Regions from separate parts of the Candidatus Pelagibacter sp. PS_16 genome, predicted to be linked through region 3. Evidence: riboswitches for the same ligand, from Rfam matches in the RefSeq annotation. Region 3 holds a riboswitch; each other region holds the start of a gene.
What was found. Region 3 has a riboswitch for S-adenosylmethionine ahead of AC5SL0_RS03945 (homocysteine S-methyltransferase family protein). Riboswitches for the same ligand answer to the same signal wherever they lie in the genome.
Positions count from the first base shown of each region.

Region 1: linked by a shared signal. The riboswitch ahead of AC5SL0_RS03185 (O-acetylhomoserine aminocarboxypropyltransferase/cysteine synthase family protein) and the one ahead of AC5SL0_RS03945 (homocysteine S-methyltransferase family protein) in region 3 are both predicted to bind S-adenosylmethionine.
Region 2: linked by a shared signal. The riboswitch ahead of AC5SL0_RS01815 (homocysteine S-methyltransferase family protein) and the one ahead of AC5SL0_RS03945 (homocysteine S-methyltransferase family protein) in region 3 are both predicted to bind S-adenosylmethionine.

Region 1 is NZ_CM182074.1:611,962-618,748, forward strand. It holds gene AC5SL0_RS03160 (homoserine dehydrogenase) at 1-988, opposite strand, end outside; gene AC5SL0_RS03165 (hypothetical protein) at 989-1,213, opposite strand; gene argC (N-acetyl-gamma-glutamyl-phosphate reductase) at 1,210-2,232, opposite strand; gene rpsI (30S ribosomal protein S9) at 2,267-2,716, opposite strand; gene rplM (50S ribosomal protein L13) at 2,718-3,179, opposite strand; SAM riboswitch class V at 3,319-3,387, shown strand; gene AC5SL0_RS03185 (O-acetylhomoserine aminocarboxypropyltransferase/cysteine synthase family protein) at 3,392-4,720, shown strand; gene AC5SL0_RS03190 (COX15/CtaA family protein) at 4,713-5,723, opposite strand; gene AC5SL0_RS03195 (chorismate mutase) at 5,766-6,056, shown strand; gene AC5SL0_RS03200 (50S ribosomal protein L33) at 6,059-6,250, opposite strand; gene AC5SL0_RS03205 (MerR family transcriptional regulator) at 6,252-6,629, opposite strand; gene AC5SL0_RS03210 (HU family DNA-binding protein) at 6,619-6,787, opposite strand, start outside.
Region 2 is NZ_CM182074.1:343,504-350,290, forward strand. It holds gene glnA (type I glutamate--ammonia ligase) at 1-37, opposite strand, end outside; gene AC5SL0_RS01805 (YbaK/EbsC family protein) at 184-663, shown strand; gene AC5SL0_RS01810 (DMT family transporter) at 660-1,547, shown strand; gene AC5SL0_RS01815 (homocysteine S-methyltransferase family protein) at 1,540-2,448, opposite strand; SAM riboswitch class V at 2,458-2,521, opposite strand; gene AC5SL0_RS01820 (2OG-Fe(II) oxygenase family protein) at 2,610-3,200, opposite strand; gene AC5SL0_RS01825 (sulfite exporter TauE/SafE family protein) at 3,230-3,976, opposite strand; gene AC5SL0_RS01830 (molybdenum cofactor synthesis domain-containing protein) at 3,995-4,495, shown strand; gene AC5SL0_RS01835 (DUF1244 domain-containing protein) at 4,496-4,741, opposite strand; gene adh (aldehyde dehydrogenase) at 5,053-6,603, shown strand; gene AC5SL0_RS01845 (DUF779 domain-containing protein) at 6,649-6,787, shown strand, end outside.
Region 3 is NZ_CM182074.1:742,190-748,976, reverse strand. It holds gene AC5SL0_RS03980 (substrate-binding domain-containing protein) at 1-298, shown strand, start outside; gene pstC (phosphate ABC transporter permease subunit PstC) at 416-1,816, shown strand; gene pstA (phosphate ABC transporter permease PstA) at 1,809-3,068, shown strand; gene pstB (phosphate ABC transporter ATP-binding protein PstB) at 3,068-3,835, shown strand; gene phoU (phosphate signaling complex protein PhoU) at 3,838-4,536, shown strand; gene phoB (phosphate regulon transcriptional regulator PhoB) at 4,536-5,216, shown strand; gene AC5SL0_RS03950 (DUF1737 domain-containing protein) at 5,302-5,508, shown strand; SAM riboswitch class V at 5,801-5,865, shown strand; gene AC5SL0_RS03945 (homocysteine S-methyltransferase family protein) at 5,932-6,787, shown strand, end outside.

The DNA of each region.
Region 1 (6,787 bases), 130 kb from region 3:
CAAAGGGTTTTTTAACATTCCCATTTAATATTGAAAGTAGATCGGATAATAATGATGATGAAGTTGGACCAGGACCAGCTCCCTCTCCCTGTAATATACTTTCACCAACAGGTTTTCCTTCAAGAATAACAGCATTCATAACTCCACCAACATTACCAATATACGAATTTTTACTTACTAAGCATGGGTGAACAGTTTCAAACAATTGATTATTAATAATTTCAGAAATACCCAATAATTTAATGCGTGAATTTAATTGATTAGCAATTTCTATATCTTTTAACTCAATCTTTTCAATACCTTCCATCAAACATTTGTGTTTTGAAATCTTAGTATTAAATGCAAGAGCAGACAAAATTCTTACTTTAGCAAAAGCATCAAAACCATTAAGATCTAATTTAGGATTACCCGGTTCAGCATACCCAAGTTTTTGTGCTTTTTTTAAAACATTTGAAAAACTATCTTTAGAATTTCTCATTTCTGAAAGAATATAGTTAGAAGTACCATTCAAAATTCCATAAACCTTAGAAATTTTGTTAGTTGCAAGACCCTCTTTAATGGTTCTTAATATTGGAATGCCACCTGCTACTGATGCTTCAAATTCTAAATTAACATTATTATCTTCTGCTAATTTTCCTAAATAATCGCCGTGTTTAGAGATGAGCGCTTTATTTGGAGTGATTACATGTATTTTATTTTTTAAGGCAGTTTCTACAACTTTTTTAGAAATCCCATCCGACATACCTATGGCTTCGAATAAAATATCTACTTTGGTTTTATTAAAAATTTCTAATGGGTTTTTAAAAAACATTTTCTTATTAACTTTAAATCTTCTCTTTTTAGAAATGCTTCTTGCTGAAACAGCTACTACATTAATCTTTTTACCCGTCTTAAGTTCAATATCTTTTTTTTTAGTGTTAAGTTCATTTAACAAATAGATGCCAACTTGTCCTAGACCAACTACAGCAATGTTAATTATATTTTTCATCTATTGGTTAATATCTGGATATTCTGCATTATTTGAATAATCTTTAAGAAAAAGGTTAAATTCATCAAATGTCATAGATTTATAATCACCGGTTTTCAATGATATCTTAGATAATTTTTTATCTTCAGCAGATTTTTTTATTGGATCTTCATTCCAATAAGCAGAGTCTTTGTTTAATGAGCACGAAGTTAAAAATACAATCAAATATAAAAATAAGTATTTCAAATTAATCCTTTTGTTTCATTAAAACCATATTTGATATTCATATTTTGTATTGCTTGACCTGCCCCACCTTTAATCAAATTATCAATAACAGATAAAATAATTACTCTATTTTTATACTTAGTTTTACAAATTACTATAGAGCAATTATTTGTGTTAATTACGTCATTTGTACTTAACAATGAATTTGTTTTTAAAATTTTAACGAATCTGTTTTTTGAATATTGGCTCTTTAAAGTGTTTTCTAAATTTTTAATACCTACACCTTTGTTAAGGTCTAGATAAATTGTGCTAAGTATCCCTCTAAACATTGGTGTTAAATGGGGTGTGAATGTAAAAGAAAATTTCTTTTTAGTGTAGTTTTCGATTTCTTGTTGAATTTCAGAGTTATGTCTATGGAAACCCACACCATAAGCGCTTAAGGATTCATAAAGATTTTTATCCTTATATTTTTTATGTACACCTCTCCCAGCACCAGAGTAACCAGATTTTGAGTCTATAATAATATTATCTGTTTTTATCAAATTTTTCTTAACTAAAGGAATAAGTGGTAAAAGTATTGATGTTGGGTAGCAACCTGGACATCCAATGATATTAAACTTCTTTAATTTATCACCATTGATTTCTGGTAATGAATAAATTGATTTTTTAATATTTTTAACAGATCTGTGTTTTTGTTTGTACCATTTTAGATATTCTGATGCTTTATTAAGTCTAAAATCTGCAGCTAAATCAATTAATATATTGTATTTTAATAAATCATTTGAAATATCTTGTGCTTCACCATTAGGTAGAGCTGTAAAAACAAGGTCTATGTTTTTTAAAAGTTCTTTATTGTATCTAATAATTTTAGGTAATTTTTTTGAACTTAATGATTTTTCATAACTAGAAATATTTTTTCCAACAGACGTATTACCACAAAGATATTTAATATTAACATTGCTGTGTTTAACTAATAATTTAATTAATTGAACACCAATATAACCTGTTGATCCAGCAACTAAAACATTAAGCTTAGGCATTTTTTTATTATAACAGTTTAGAGTTAAAAAAGAATTATCTTTTCGAGAATTGGAAGCTTCGTCTTGCTTTTCTACGACCAGGTTTTTTTCTTTCAACTGATCTAGAGTCTCTAGTATTAAGCTTTTCTGTCTTAAGTACTGCTCTATTCTCTGAATCAAATAAGATTAATGCTTTAGCAATACCATGAACCATTGCACCAGCTTGACCTGTGTGACCACCACCTGCTACGCTACATCTTACATCATAATCAGTTGCTTGGTTTATAATCTCAAATGGTCTTGTGATTTGCATTTTGTGACTTCCGCTAGTGAAATACTCATCCATAGTTCTGCCATTAACGTAAATTTTACCTGTACCTTTTTTCACCCAAATTTTTGCAATAGATTTTTTTCTTCTACCAGTTGCGTATTTACTATCTTTAAAATCTAATTTAATTTTAGGTTTTTTTGTAGATACTTTATTTGGTGTAGCTGCTGTTACCATATTAATTTCTTATTAAATTTTTACTGTTTAATTTACCTAGGTCTAAAAGTTTTGGGTTTTGTGCTGCATGAGGGTGTTCTTCACCAGCATAAATTTTTACTTTAGTTAACTGTTTTCTTCCTAGAACTCCCCCAGGTAACATTCTTTTAATAGCTAATTTTAATGTCTCACCAGGTTTATTTTTTTCTAATAACTTTTCAGGAGTAATTTCTTTAATTCCACCTGGGTGACCAGTATGTCTATAATATTTTTTATCTTTAAATTTTTTTCCTGTGAACTTTGCTTGTTCAACATTTTTAACAACAACAAAATCACCATCATCCATATGAGGTGTAAAAGTTGTTTTGTTTTTTCCTCTAACAATCAAAGCAATAATAGAAGCTAATCTGCCAACTACAGCATTTTTAGCGTCTATCTCAAACCAGTTACTGTTTAAATCACCACTTTTTAGAAATTTTGTCATAGTGCGAGGATTAATACTATTATTAGATATAATGTCAATTTTATATTTCTCTTGCAATATCTTGCTTAAATGATATTTTTATATAGCCGATTTGTTCCTATTGCAGGCTAGTTATTGCTAAAAAGGATTTTTTAACCACATTATCGGTAGGCGCATTTGAACTGTATTGTACGCCTTGCATAAAGCAAAAGTACTAAAAAAGGAGTATTAAGATGAGTACAAAAAGACAAAACCCTGAGACTATAGCTATACATGGTGGTGATTATAGAAGTGATCCAACAACCAAAGCAGTAGCAGTTCCAATTTATAGAACAACATCGTATCAATTTGATAGTACTGAACATGCTGCAAATTTGTTTGCTCTTAAGGAATTTGGAAATATTTATACAAGAATAATGAATCCAACAAATGATGCTCTTGAAAAAAGAGTTGCTTCATTAGAAGGAGGATTAGCCTGTTTAACAGTAGCATCTGGACAAACCGCATCAACTTTTGCAATTTTAAACGTTGCACAAGCCGGAGATAATATAGTCAGCTCTACGGATTTATATGGAGGTACTATTTCGTTATTCACGCATACATTAAGTAAACTTGGTATTGAAGTTAGATATGCAGACCCTTCTGACCCAAAAAACTTTGAAAAAGCTGTTGATGATAAAACTAGAGCTTTTTATGGTGAGACTTTACCAAATCCTTATTTGAGAGTTTTTCCAATTAAAGAAGTTTCTGATATTGGTAAAAAATACAATATACCATTAATAATGGACAACACAGCTGCTCCTGTAATTTGCAAACCTTTAGAACATGGTGCTGCTGTAGTAGTTTATTCACTAACAAAATATATAGGTGGTCACGGTACGGTTGTAGGTGGAGCTTTGGTTGATGGAGGTAATTTTGATTGGACAGCTGATCCCAAAAGGCAACCTTTATTTAACGAACCTGACGCAAGTTACGGTGGAGCTATATGGGGAAAAGTGGTTCCAGAATTAACTGGGGCTAATGTTTCTTTTGCAGTAAGAGCGCGGGTTACATTACTAAGAGATCTTGGTTCTGCCCTATCACCTGACAATGCATTTGGAATTATTCAAGGGCTCGAAACAGTTGCTCTCAGAATGAAACAACACTGCTCAAATGCATCAAAAGTTGTTGACTATTTAAAGAAAAATAAAGAAGTAACAAGAGTAATCTATCCAACAGAACATGAAGGTAAAATTGCTGATCGTGCTAAAAAATACCTTAATGAAGGAAATGGTGGTTTAGTTGGTATCGAGCTCAAAGGTGGTATTGAAGCAGGTAAGAGATTTATCGAGTCTTTAAAAATGTTTTATCATGTTGCAAATATTGGGGATGCAAGAAGTTTAGCAATTCATCCTGCAACAACAACTCATAGTCAGTTAACAGAAAAAGAATTGTTAGCCTCAGGTGTAACTCCTGGATACGTAAGATTATGTATTGGTATTGAGCATATAGATGACATTATTGAGGATTTAGACCAAGCTTTAAATAAATCTTCTAAAGGGAATTTGAAAGCAGTTAGTTAGAGTTTTTATATAATATCAAAAAATAAGAACTCAAAACTAATATTGAACCTAGCTGGTGTAGTGAAGCATATGTAATCTCTACACCAGAAATCAAAGTTATAATTCCTAAAAAAATTTGAAACAAGATAGCAACATCAAAAAATAATACATATTTAAAATCATATTGTTTTTTAAAATAGATAAAATTTAAAATGATTATAAAAAAAAGAAGCAAATATGCAGTTGATCTATGCAAAAATTGAATAATTGATGGGTTGTTAAATAATTGAGTAGTAATTAAATCACCATAACTAACATCATTTGGAAAAAAACTACCATTCATATCAGGCCATGAATTATAGATGAGACCACCATCTAAACCTGATAAGAAAGCACCCAATACAATCTGCAAAACTATCAATTTAAGTATGAATAATAAAAATAAATTTGGAATTTTATTTTCAAATTTTTTAATTTTATGAATATCTAAAATATACCAAAAAATTAAACATAAAATAAATAAAGCCAAAGATAAATGAATGCTAAGTCTAAAGTGACTAACGTCATTATTTTCAATTAATCCACTAGATACCATATACCAACCGATGAACCCCTGAAGACACACAAGGAAAAAAATCCAATAATATTTATTAGAATAATGCAGAGTTTTTTTAAAATAGAGAGTAAAGAAAAGCAAAGGCACTAAAGTAAACAAACCTACAAATCTTGCTAACAATCTATGAGCATACTCCCAATAAAAAATCACTTTAAATTCATCTAAGGACATGCCGTAGTTAATATTTTTATATTCAGGAATTTTTTTGTATTCTGTGAAATAAAAATTCCACTCATTAATATTCATAGGTGGGAGTATTCCAGTAAAAAGCTCCCAAGCTGTGATTGATAAACCAGAGTCTGTTAGTCTAGTAAGACCACCGACAGCTACCATAAGAACAATTAATGAAAATAAAGTTATTAACCACAATTTTAAATATTTTATATAGTTGTCGCTATTTACAAACATAAATTATACTTATAATAATTATCTTAATAACCAATTGAATAAATGTCGCCTACAAATAAAAAAAAACTAAATCAGATTAGAATTAAGCTTGATAAACTTGATAATGATTTACTTAAATTAATCAAAAAAAGATCTTCATTAGTCAATGAAGTGCTAAAAGTAAAAATCCATAAAAAAGAAATAATTGATCAAAAAAGGATCAATTTTATACTTAAAAAAATTAAAAAAAAATCAATACAAACTAATATTGACCCAAAAATCACTAATAGAATTTGGAAAAATATGATTTGGTCTTTTATTGATTACGAAAAAAGAAATTTTAGAAAAAAATAGTACTATTTACTGTGTGGAGGTAATTTTTTTTCCACAAACATTTCATGTTTTCTTGTAGAAGGGTTATATTTCTTTGCAGACAATTTAACTTTAGCTTTTTCACCACCCGCAGGTTTTTTAACATAATAAAAAAAAGGACTATCAGGTTTAGCCTCTGGTACTAATCTAACTTTAACGTGCGTTTTTTTTGCCATTTTATTTTAAACTTTTTATTTTTTTTATTAAATCAGAAATCTTCTTAAGTTTATTTTTTAAATTATAATCAGCATTTATAGAATTATTTGGTAATTCGTCAAGTTTTAATGATTTATCAGAATTAAGAACTTTTTTAACACCAATAATTGTCATTCCTTGATCTTTGAGTAGATATTTAACTTTTTTTAAAACCTCAATAGTATCATTATTATAATATCTTCTATTACCATTTAAAATTTTTGGCTTAATTTGCTTAAATTCCTTCTCCCAAAATCGAATAGTATGAGTATTCAAGGTTCCTTTTTTTTTGTTTACAAGACCAAGAATTTTAGCAACCTCACCTATTGACTTATAAGCATCACTATTTTTATGAATCATTCTTAGAATTTACCAAATCTTTAAATTCCTTAGAAGCTTTAAATAAAACAACATCTCTATTAGATATAGTTGTTTGTTCTTTTGTTTTGGGATTTCGTCCAATTCTACTTTTTTTTGCTCTTATAGAAAAAGTACCAAATTTAGAGAGCTTTAATTTT
Region 2 (6,787 bases), 400 kb from region 3:
TTTCCTTTATGAATTTTAGAACATTGGCAGCAGTCATAGTTTCTCCTTTTTTAAATTTTGTAGTCGATTAATAACAAATGTTTCTTTAATAATATTGCTTGAATAATAAATATCACCTATGCGTTTTTTACATATGAATTACAACATTATTTGTTAAATTATCAATCAATTATTAGTTGAAATATGAGCTTATTAGATAAAGAACCTGTTAAAAGAGCTGAAAAAATTCTTAAAAACTTTGACCAATCCTTAGAGGTAATAGTTTTAGAAAATTCAGCAAGAACAGCACTGGATGCAGCAACAGCTTTAGCTTGTGATGTAGGTGCAATTGTCAAAAGCTTATTATTTAGATCAGAAAATGGCTTCATACTATGTTTAGTGGCAGGTGATAAGAGGTGTTCATTAAATAAATTAAAAAAAATTAAAGATAAAAAAGACATTTCAATGGCATCACCAGAAGAAGTTAAGACACAAACGGGCTATACAATAGGGGGTGTCTCACCTGTTGGGCATTTAGAGAGAATTGAAATTATAATAGACAATTCTTTAGAAAGGTTTAATGAATTGTTTGCAGCAGCAGGACATCCAAACTGTGTATTTAAAATAAACTATAACGATATTCAAAAAATTACGAATGGAAATGTTGAAGATATAATTGAATGAGACAACCTAGGTTAATTGATTATACATTATTAGTAGTTTTAGCTTTAATATGGGCATCAGCTTTTTTTAATATCAAAATTGCAACAGAATCTTTTGGACCAATTACAATTGCATTCTTGAGAGTTTTTTTTGGAGCAATTCCAGTATTATTATTATGCTTTTATAAAAAAATTAAGATAGAAGCATTTTCCAAAGATTGGTATTGGTTTGCTATAATAGGTTTTGTCAATTTAGTATTACCTTTTTTCTTAATAGCTTATGGTGTGAAATCTGTACAAAGTAATTTGGCAGCAATCTTAATGTCAACAACACCCTTGAGTTCAACAATATTGGGTCACTTTTATACAAAAAATGAAAAGTTCAATTTAGTTAAAACTTTTGGAATACTAATTGGTTTTTCAGGAATTATTTATTTGTTTTCAGATAATCTATTAATAAATGATAGTAATTTTATTTCTGCGTTATTAATATTACTTGGGTCAACTTGTTATGTTATTGGAGGAGTTTTAACTCTTAAAATTAGTAAGAAAAAGAATGAAAATGTAACAGGCTCTATATTAATTTGGGCTGTCCTAATCTTAATACCATTTGTTTATTTTATTGAAAAACCATGGAACTCGGTTCCAAGCGTTGAGTCTACAATATCAGTAGTTTATCTAGGAATGGTTTCAACAGGTGTTGCTTGGTTGCTAAGATTTAAAATTCTAAAAGATAATGGTCTTATATTTCAATCACAAGTCTCTTACTTAATTCCAATATTCGGTACTATATTGAGTTATATTTTTTTAAAAGAAATAATAACATCTAAAATTTTATTATCTTTATTAGCAGTCGTTGTTGGAATTTACTTTGTTAAAAAAGCAGATCAAAAAAAGACTACTTAAACTGAACCATTTCTTTAATATGAGAAGGTCTCGTTTCGCAACATCCACCTAAAATAGTAGCACCAGCATTTTTAAATTTTTTAACAAAATTTGCCATCAATTCAGGTGTTAAATCTTTTCTTTGACCCAAAAATTCATTTGGGTTACCAGTTTTACTGACATTATAACTATTAGTATAACCATCTTTAGGATTAGTTGTCACAAAAGCATTAAGCTTAAATCCAAATGGAACACCTAAATTTTTTACTTCTTCTAAATTTTCATAAAAGTTTTCAGGAGAAACACAGGATAAAATTAATCCTAGTAAATTATTATGATTAATATTGTTAATAATATCTGATATTTTTTCTCCACTTGGAAGATTTATTCCCTCAGAAATGTGAGCACCTATTAAGTATGGCTTATTAAATTCTTCAATTGCTTCAATTGCTAATTTAAACTCTTTTACACTAGACAAAACATCTAAGTAAAAAAAATCAATATAAGGATCTAATAATTTTGCTTGATCATAAAAGTTTTGCTTAATTTCGTCATCTGGTCTTGTATCTTCTTCGTATGTTAAATATTGAGGTGGAAGACCGCCTGCAATTAACACCTTAGGATGTTGTTCTTTAGCTTTCTGAGCTATTTCACCAGCTTTTTTGTTTAAGTATTCAAACTTATCTTCAATTTTATTATCACGTAATCTTATTCGTCTAGTAGTAAAGGTTGCTGTAACAATAACTTCAGCACCCGCTTTAATAAAGTCTAAATGTGTGTCTAGTAAGAGTTGATGGTATTCTTCTTTTAAAACAGCATTTGCACTCCACAATGTGCCGTTTGGCTTCATACCACGAGCCAACAATTCTTGTCCCATACCACCATCTAAAATTCGTGTTGTTTTAAAAAAATTGATATCCATTTTTATTCCTTACTTTTTTAGTGCTTTGGCTTTATGCCAGGTGCACAATACAGTTCAACTACCTTTACCAATTATATAATGATTTCCTTTTTAGCAGTTAGTACCTGCAATATGGATCAAATCGGTTAACTATTTATATATCTATTAGACTGATTAGTAAATCACTTCTTGAATAATATTTTAGCATTGAATGAAAAGGATCTTCTCTCACCATCAACGTTAAATGGATAAGCTGTGTGCATTAAATAATTTGGAAAAATCAATAGATCTCCTAATTTAGGGTTTAAATTATAGATACTTTTACTTAAAAAGTTTTTTTGACCATTAATAAAATCAATTGTTCCATTAGTTTTAATCTTTTTATTCTTAACTAATTTATTTTGATTCATATCTTTTGGGATTTTAAGATAGCCAACACCTGACAGTTGTCCTTCATGATAATGAATTGGATTATATTCATTTTTTAATTGCCTAACCACCCATAGATTTATTATCTTAATTTCTTTAATTTTTTTAATACCTGACTTATCAAGGTAAACTTTAATATTTTTTATTAATTCTTTAGACAAACTCTTATTAATTAAAGTTTTAGGTATCTTAATTTCATTCTTAATTTGACTTGCAAGTTTAGGGCTATAATCATTTTTTTTAGATAATTGAGACTTATCAATGTGATTATTTAATATAGTAATAATTTTTTTGGATAACTTTGTTTTTCCTATAGTGGGTCCAAATGCTCTAAATGTTTTCATAACCTTTCTATAATAATTTAATACTTCTGTTATGCAAACAACTTCAGTCCCATTCGAATAGCGACAAATATGACAAGTCCCGATGTCACTAGAGCTAATATTCTTGCAGGAAAAATTTTAAGATTTAAATAGTTTCCAAGCTGGCCGCCTATTAAAACAAATAGAAATAATGGCCAATAATCATAAATTCCATTTATTGTTGATGCCTTTGTAAATTGGCCAGCAAGTCCTGATAAAGAATTAATCAGTATGAATAATGATGCTGCTGTTGCAATGTTTTTTGCTTTATCTACTCTAATTAATAACAATATAGGGCTTAAGAAAATTCCACCACCAATTCCAACTACACCAGACACAAATCCAATAGATGCACCAATGAATAGCGATAATATTTTTGGTATCTTGTTATAAATTTCAATTTTTTGATCAAAAGATTGAAATTTGATGAGAAGTAGAGCTCCTGCTAGCGCTAAGACTAAAAAAAGTAAAATTTCAAAAATTTCTTTATCTACTGATAAAGATCCCCCTATGAATGCAAGTGGCACAGATGATATCAAATATGGGGTAAGGATCTTAAAATTGATATTTCCAGCTTTAATATAATTTATACAATTTCCTGATACGACAATAATATTACAAAAGAGAGCAATTACAGGAAAGATCAAGTAAGGAATATCCCAAATTAATAGAAGGGCTAGATAGGTAGAGCCACCACCAAAGCCAACACTTGAATATAAAGTTGCTGTTAGAAGAAATAAAAATGATAATATAATCATAATAATTATTTTAAATTTATGATTGTAAATATAGCACTTTTAACTGTTACGGACACCAGAACTTTTGAGAACGATAAGTCCGGTGCGATCTTAGTAAAAAAAATAGAAAAGGCTAAACATAAATTAATAGATAGAAAAATTTGTAAAGATAACAAAGATGACATCATTAAAATCCTTAAAGATTGGATTAATCAATCAGAAATAGATGTTGTAATTACAACAGGGGGCACTGGGCTTACAGGTCGAGATATTACACCAGAGGCAGTAAACGAGATAGCTGACAAGCATATTCCAGGATTTGGAGAGGTGTTTAGAACAATAAGTTTAAAAACAGTTGGTACATCTGCCATTCAATCTAGAGCTTGTGCAGTACTAGCTAATGGCAAATATGTATTTGCTTTGCCAGGTTCTTCAGGGGGAGTAACGGATGCCTGGGATGGAATTTTAAAACATCAGTTAGATATAAATCATAAACCTTGTAATTTTGTAGAACTTTTTCCAAGGCTTAAAGAAAAATAATTATTTTTGATATTTTTCTTTCCACTCAGAATAAGGCATACCATAAACATGCTCACGTGCATCTAAGTCTGAAATTTCAATACCTTTTTTCTCTGCTTCTTCTCGATACCATTTTGATAAACAGTTTCTGCAAAAGCCAGCAAGGTTCATAATATCTATATTTTGAACATCTTTTCGTTCATCTAGATGTTTGAGCAATCTTTCAAATGTAGCAGACTGTAATTCTTTTTTTATATCATTATCCATAACTAAATTATTAGACACATTTCAATTAAGCACAAGATGTAGGCTATATTCAATCTTAAGTAGAAAATAATAATATAATTAATGGATCTTTAGATCAATTTTTGTTTAGTTAAGTAATGGCTACAAAAAAGAAAAAAACAGCCAAAAAATCTAAACGTAAGACCAAAAAAAAAATTAAGAAAAACTTGGTCAAGCAATCACCTAAAAATACTAAAAAAGTTAAAAAGAAAAAAGGTGTGGCTAAAGAGAAGTTACTTAAGCCAATAAAAAAAAATAAGCTTAAGAATATTAATAAAAGAGAGAGGGTAAAAATGAGCACAGAAACAGTAAAAGGTGGACGATCTCCATTACTAGATACGTCTCACTTAAAAGTTAAATTTCCATTTAAAGAACAATATGGAAATTTTATAGGAGGAAAATTCGTTAAACCAAAATCAGGAAAATATTTTGATAACGTAAGTCCAATTAATAATGATGTTATATGTTCCGTTCCAAGATCAGATGCAAAAGATGTTGAGGCTGCATTAGATGCTGCACACGCTGCCTTTCCTACTTGGGGAGTTACATCAATAACTGAAAGATCTAACATACTACTTAAAATAGCTGATGTTATTGAAAAAAATCTTGAACTATTAGCTACTGCTGAATGTTTAGATAATGGAAAACCAATTAGAGAGTGTATGGCAGCTGACTTACCATTAGTTGTTGATCATTGGAGATATTTTGCTGGAGTAATCAGAGCAGAAGAAGGTTCGGTTTCAGAGATAAGTAATAGTGAATATTCTTATCATATACCTGAACCACTTGGTGTAGTTGGACAGATTATACCATGGAACTTTCCATTATTAATGGCAACATGGAAACTTGCACCAGCACTTGCTGCAGGTAACTGTGTAGTTTTAAAACCAGCTGAACAAACACCAGCATCAATCTTACTATTAATGGAACTTATTGGAGACTTATTGCCTCCAGGAGTTGTTAATGTTGTAAGTGGTTTTGGTCTTGAAGCAGGTAAACCATTAGCTTCTTCTAAAAGAATTAGAAAGATTGCTTTTACAGGTGAGACTACAACTGGACGTTTAATCATGCAATATGCATCACAAAACTTAATTCCAATAACTTTAGAATTAGGTGGAAAATCTCCAAATGTTTTCTTTGAAGATGTTATGGATCAAGATGATGATTTCTTTGATAAATGTCTTGAAGGTTTTGCAATGTTTACTCTTAATCAGGGTGAAGTTTGTACTTGTCCTAGTAGAGTATTAATCCAAGAATCTATCTATGATAAATTTATGGAAAGAGCAGTTGCTAGAACGAAAGCAGTCAAGCAGGACAATCCTCTAAAAATGGAAACTATGATTGGTGCTCAAGTATCATTAGAACAAATGGAAAAAATAAAATCTTACTTAGATTTAGGTAAGAAAGAAGGTGCCAAAGTTCTATGTGGTGGTGAAGTTGCTAACTTAAACAGTGGTTTGGAAAAAGGAAATTATATCCAGCCTACTATTTTTGAAGGTAATAACTCTATGAGAGTTTTCCAAGAAGAAATTTTTGGACCAGTTGTATCTGTTACTAAATTTAAAGATGAAGCTCATGCATTAGAAATAGCTAATGATACTCTTTATGGTTTAGGAGCAGGTGTTTGGACTAGAAATGGGAATATTGCTTATAGAATGGGAAGAGGAATCCAGGCTGGTAGAGTTTGGACTAACTGTTACCATGCTTATCCAGCTCATGCTGCTTTTGGAGGATACAAACAATCTGGAATCGGTAGAGAAACACATAAAATGATGCTTAATCATTATAGACAGGTGAAAAACTTACACGTGTCGTACAGTGAGAAAAAATTAGGCTTCTTTTAACAGATATATTATAATGGCCTGTATTAAACTACAGGCCATATAACTATGAAAGTTTCCGCAACCCCTTCAGCTTTAGAACTAATTGAAGATCTAAAGAAAGATCATGGTAAAGAATTACTCTTTCATCAATCTGGTGGATGTTGTGATGGAAGTGCTCCAATGTGTTACCCTGTTAAAGAATTTT
Region 3 (6,787 bases):
CTATTTAGTTGGCAATAAAGACAAGGTGAAAGCTGCAGCTATAGAAGGAGTTAAACCTAGTCTTGAAGGTATTCAAGATTACTCATATCCAATAGCTAGACCTTTATTCTTTTATGTAAAAAAAGCACATATTGGAGTAGTTCCTGGAATTGACGCATTTATTAAAGATTTTACGTCAAAAAAAGCAATGGGACCAAGAGGTTACTTAGCTGAGATCGGTTTAGTACCTTTAGCTAAAGCAAAATATGATGTTGTAAGAACTGCAGCGGTCGAATTAAACACTATTAGCATCAAGTAATTTAAATTCCTCAAACACAATCAAGGCCAGAATAAACTTCTGGCCTTTTTTATTAGTACAATTTGTAGTTTAAAATTGTAACAAATCTGTAACATTAAAACTGTAATACATAAGCTCATGAATATTATAATTTTATTATTAGTTACAATATTTAGCTATCTATCATTTTTATATGGTCGCTCTAGAATAAGAAAAATTACATCAACACAATCTATAAAGATTAACGCTCTACCAAATTATTATGGTTATTATCTAGCTTTATGGTGCGCGTTACCAGCATTAATTATATTATTATTTTGGTCTATATTTGAACCAGCGATTATTAAATATTTGATCTCACAAACTTTAATTCAAAACGATTTAAATTATTCAGGGGACCAACTTAATTTACTTTATCAAAAAATTAGATCACTTTATGAGGGTAATTTTTCAGGAACCTTAACTGAAGAAATTAAAATAGGCGTTAAGAATTATGAAAATTTACAAACAATTGCTCAAAATTCTAAAATTGTTTTATTATTATCAACTTTTATTGCTGCTATCTCATATGGGATTTTTAGAATTTCAAAAAATAATAAAGCAAGACATGATGTTGAAAAAATTTTAACAGGATTACTTTTTGTATGTTCTCTAGTTGCTATATTAACAACAATGGGAATTATTTTCTCTCTTTTATTTGAAAGTTTAAAATTTTTTTCAGCAATTAATATTTTTGATTTTTTGTTTGGAATGAATTGGAGTCCTCAAAGAGCTTTCGTTAGTGATGCCTCAGCAATTACAGCTTTAGAATATGAAAATTTAAAAGGTGCTTTTGGTTCTGTTCCTTTATTTGCTGGTACAGCATTTATAGCTCTCATTGCAATGCTTGTAGCTGTTCCTATTGGATTATTTTCTGGAATTTATATGGCAGAGTACGCAAGTTCTAAAGTTAGAAAATATTCTAAACCAATTATTGAAATCTTGGCTGGAATTCCAACAGTTGTATATGGCTTTTTTGCAGCGCTTACTGTTGGCCCCTTTTTTAGAGAATTAGGTGAAAAGTTAAACTTAGAGGTATCTTCTGAAAGTGCTCTTGCTGCAGGATTGGTAATGGGAGTTATGATTATTCCTTATGTGTCTTCATTATCTGATGACGTGATTAATGCAGTCCCTCAATCTTTAAGAGATGGATCTTATGCAATTGGAGCAACCAAATCAGAAACTATTAAAAATGTTGTAATTCCTGCTGCATTACCAGGGATTGTGGGCTCGGTGTTATTAGCTGTATCAAGAGCCATTGGTGAAACAATGATTGTGGTAATGGCTGCTGGTTTAGCCGCAAATCTAACCATTAATCCACTTGAGTCTACCACTACCATCACCACTCAAATTGTAATGTTATTAATTGGCGATCAGGAGTTCGATAGTCCAAAAACACAATCTGCTTTTGCATTGGGCTTAACACTTTTCTTTGCAACATTAATTTTAAACTACATAGCCTTAAGATTTGTTAAAAAATATAGAGAAAAATATGAATAAAGAGCAACGATTAAAAAAACGACATAATGCTGAAAAAAGATTTAAGCTCTATGGATTAACTTCTATTTTACTAGCAATTTTTTTTGTAATCTTTTTATTAAATGCTATCTTTTCAAAAGGCAGTGGCGCATTTTTAAAAACAACTATAGATGTTGAGGTAAATTTTGATGCTGATACTTTAGAATTAAGTGAATCGCCTCCACTCGAAGATTTAGAAAATACAGATTACTATGAACTAGCAATTGATAGTATTCTTAAAGTAAAAAAAGTTAATGGTTTAACCGAAGAAAAGTTATTAATTAATTTATTTAGTCCTGATTATGAATATGAAATAAGAAACTTTTTACTTGATAATCCAAAAGCTTTAAATCAAACCACTGTATTAAAACTAACTGCATCAGATGATTTTGATCAATTGCATAAAGGTAATTACCCTAGAGAACTTCCAGAAGAGCGAAGACGGATTAATAATTTTCAATTAAATCTTTATGACGAATTAGTTAATGAAGGAAAAGTTAATAAAATATTTAACTCATATTTGTTTACTAAAGGAGATTCAAGAAACCCTGAACTTGCAGGAATTGGTGGAGCCTTAGTGGGTTCATTTTTTACCATTGTAATTACTTTATTATTATCTTTTCCAATCGCTATTGCAGCTTCAGTTTATTTAGAGGAATTTGCTCCTAAAAATAAAATTACTGATTTTATAGAAATTAATATAAATAATTTAGCAGCAGTACCTTCCATTGTATTTGGATTATTAGGTTTGGGTATTTTGCTTGGGACCTTTCATCTACCAAGATCAACTCCATTAATTGCAGGAATTACTTTAGCCTTAATGACTTTACCAAGAATTATTATTCCATGTAGAGCTTCCTTAAAAGCAGTACCTCCTTCAATTAGAGAAGGAGCGCTTGCAATTGGCGCATCTAAAGTTCAATCAGTTACGCATCATGTTCTGCCTTTAGCAATTCCAGGCACTTTGTCAGGAACTATTATTGGTTTGGCCCAAGCGCTTGGGGAAACAGCGCCCTTAATATTGATTGGTATGGTTGCTTTTGTGGTCGATATTCCATCTATTCCAACGGATCCATCAGCTTCGTTGCCAGTACAGGTTTATTTATGGTCTGAACAAGCAGAAAGAGGGTTTGTAGAAAAAACATCAGCAACTATTATGGTTCTTTTAAGTTTTTTAATTACATTAAATTTTATAGCAGTTTACTTACGACAAAAATTTGAAAGGAAGTGGTAATGAAAAATAATAAAATAAAAATTAAAAGCAGTAATTTAAATGTGCATTATGGAGAAAAACAAGCACTCTTTGATGTAGATTTGGATATCTATGACAAAGAAGTTACAGCTTTAATCGGTCCTTCTGGATGTGGAAAATCAACCTTCATAAGATGCATAAACAGAATGAATGATGTTATTGATATTTGTAAAGTTGAAGGATCAATTACAATAGATGATGAAGAGATCATTGACAAAAATCTGGATGTTGTAGGGCTTCGAGAGAAAATTGGTATGGTTTTTCAAAAACCCAATCCTTTTCCAAAAAGTATTTATGATAATATTTCTTATGGACCAACCATTCATGGTTTAGCAGAAAATAAAACAGATATGGATGAAATTGTTGAGAATAGTTTAAAAAAAGCAGCTTTATGGAACGAAGTTAAAGACAGGTTAAATGAAGCAGGCACAGGTTTATCTGGAGGTCAGCAGCAAAGATTATGTATTGCAAGAGCCATATCAGTAAATCCTCAAGTTATTTTAATGGATGAACCGTGTTCGGCACTAGACCCTATTGCCACTGCTAAAATTGAAGAATTAATTGATGAACTTAAAAAAAGTTATACAATAGTCATTGTTACTCATTCAATGTCCCAAGCCGTAAGAGTTTCTCAAAGAACTGGCTTTTTCCATTTAGGAAAAATAATTGAAGTGGATACAACAGAGAAAATATTTAAAAACCCTGGAAATAAAATGACCCAGGATTATATTACAGGGAGGTTTGGTTAATTATGTCAGATATTACACATATTGTTAAATCCTACGAGGATGAATTACAAAGTTTAAATGATAACTTAATTAAAATGGGTAGCTTAGTTGAAGCTCAGTTGACAGATTCAATGGAGGCCATCATCAAAGTTGATAAAGAAGCTGCTGAAAACATTATTAAAAATGATGAAAAAATTAATGAGTTAAGAGCAACTATTGAAGAGCAGATTGTAACAGTACTCGTTAAAAGAGCCCCGATGGCAATTGATTTAAGATTAACTATTTCAACTTTAAAAATTTCAAGTGATCTTGAACGTATTGGTGATTTAGCAAAAAGTGTTGCTAAAAAGATCAAACCTTTACCACGCGATCTTCCAGAAGAGTTAATTGCCAGTTTAAAAAGATTAGGGGAGTTAGTTCAAAGACAATTGAAAGATGTTTTGGATGCTTATCTTAACCAGTCAAAAGAAGCTGCTGTTAAAATTTGGAAATCAGATGAGAGAGTAGATGATTTAACACATATCGCAATGAATGAAGTTGCAAATTTCTTAAGCAAAGATAAAAAAAATTTAGATCTAGCAACACACTTATTGTTTGTGACTAAAAATATTGAAAGAGCAGGAGATCATATTACTAATATCGCTGAAGCTTTATTTTATCTAATCGAGGGAGAGCATATTGAAGGAGCAAGACCTAAAGGTAAAGATTTTGATCCAAACTAATGAGCGTTAGCATTCATATTGTAGAAGACGAACAACCCATTATCACTTTAGTTAAATATAACCTTGAAAAAGAAGGTTATAAAGTTTCATCATCAGACAATGGCAATGAGGGTATTGAAGATATTAAAAAATTATTTCCTGATCTTGTTTTATTAGACTGGATGTTACCTGATTTTTCTGGCGTAGAAATTTGTAAAATTTTAAAAAAAGAAAAAAAATTTAAAGAAATTCCAATCATAATGCTTACTGCTAAGGGTGAGGATGAAGATAAGATTAAAGGGTTAAACTCTGGTGCAGATGATTACATCACCAAACCCTTTAGTTTCCCAGAATTACTTGCAAGAATAAAAGCGCTACTTCGAAGATCTAAGCCCTCATTAGTTTCTGATATTGTTGAATTCGAAGACCTTAAGGTGGATAGATTAACACGACGTGTTTTTAGAAAAAACAAAGAAATTCATTTGGGACCCAAGGAATATGATTTAATCAATTTTTTTATTAAAAACCCTAAACGTGTTTACTCAAGAGATCAAATTCTAGAGAATGTTTGGTCTGATAATATCAATGTTGAAACAAGAACAGTTGATGTTCATATAAGAAGACTTAGACAAAGTATTAATATTGATGGATTTAAAGAATTAATTAGAACCGTAAGATCAGCTGGCTATTCATTAAATTAGTAATGACTGTAGAAGCATAAAGACTTAAAATAATAATAATAAACTGAACATAGACACATGATTTAGGACTTGTTAAGGTCTGATTATGAAAGGTTATAGATTTATTACAAGTGACGACACTTCAGAATTTTGCCATCGTGTAACGGAGGCCATATCCAATGGATGGAAATTGTATGGTGATCCCAAAATGACTTTTGATAAAAAAAGAGGGGTCATGCGTTGTGCTCAAGCAGTTATAAAAAATTCACCTCAGAAAAAGTATTCCAAAAAGATGAAGCTATCATCGATATAAATGGCAGATCAGATAATACCCTTTGTTTATATGCTAGGGATACTCTTATTAGTACTCCCAGCTTTTCTACAATCTAATTCTAAATTAAAGCAGTTTTTAACTAATCTTACTATTTGGATTGTCATTATCCTTCTAATTCTAACCATCATCTATTTCATTTGACATTTTGAGAGAAAGTTGATTATATTTGGTTGCGCTGATTTAAGTTAAATTGCAGAGCGCGTTATAAATCCTGCTAAAGCGACGCTTCAACCACCGCTTTAGACAGGTGGTTTTTTTTTATCTTTCATAAAATTAAGCCGGGCAGTTGAACCATATTGTGCGCCCTGCATTTGCTTAAGCACTAAAAAGGAGAAAAGAGGCCTATGAATATAACCTCTTATTATTTTGTGACCTTTTTTCCCCAAAACAAGAGGAAAAAAAATGAGCACAAATAAATTAAAAGAAAGATTAGATAAAGGACCTGTTATATGCGCAGAAGGTTTTTTATTTGAGATAGAAAGACGTGGCTACATGTCATCAGGGGAATTTGTTCCAATGGTGTCATTAGATCATCCTGAAGTTTTAGAGAACTTACATAGAGAATTTCAACACGCAGGATCTGATGTAGTTGAGGCCTTTACTTATAATGGACACAGAGAAAAAATGCGTGTTATTGGTAAAGAAGAACTTCTTGAACCACTAAATCGTTCAGCATTAAAAATTGCTAAAAAAGTAGCATTAGATACTCCTAAAGGATCAAAACCAAATTTGATGGCAGGTAATATTTCAAATTCAAATATCTGGAAACATAATGATCCACAATCTCAAAAAGAAGTTGAAGGAATGTTTACAGAAATGATTGGTTGGGCCGTTGAAGAAGGTGCTGATATGTTAATTGGTGAAACTTTTTATTATGCTGAAGAAGCTTTTAAAGCTTTAGAAGTTATGAAAAAAACAGGTTTACCAACTGTATTAACCATATCTCCAATGGGTGAAAATAAAATGAGAGATGGAAAATCAGTTGTTGATACCTGTAAAGAGCTAGAGCAATTAGGGGCTGATGTTGTTGGTTTAAATTGTTTTAGAGGACCTGCTACCATGTTTCCTTTTTTAAAAGAAATTAGAAAAGCAGTTAAATGTCATGTTGGAGCTTTACCTATTCCTTATAGAACCAGTGAAGATTACCCAACATTTTTTAATCTACCGGACAGAAGTAATTGTGCATGTCCATCACCTCATGGAAGAACGTTTCCAACAGCATTGGACCCACACTTTTGTAATAGATATGAAATAGGTA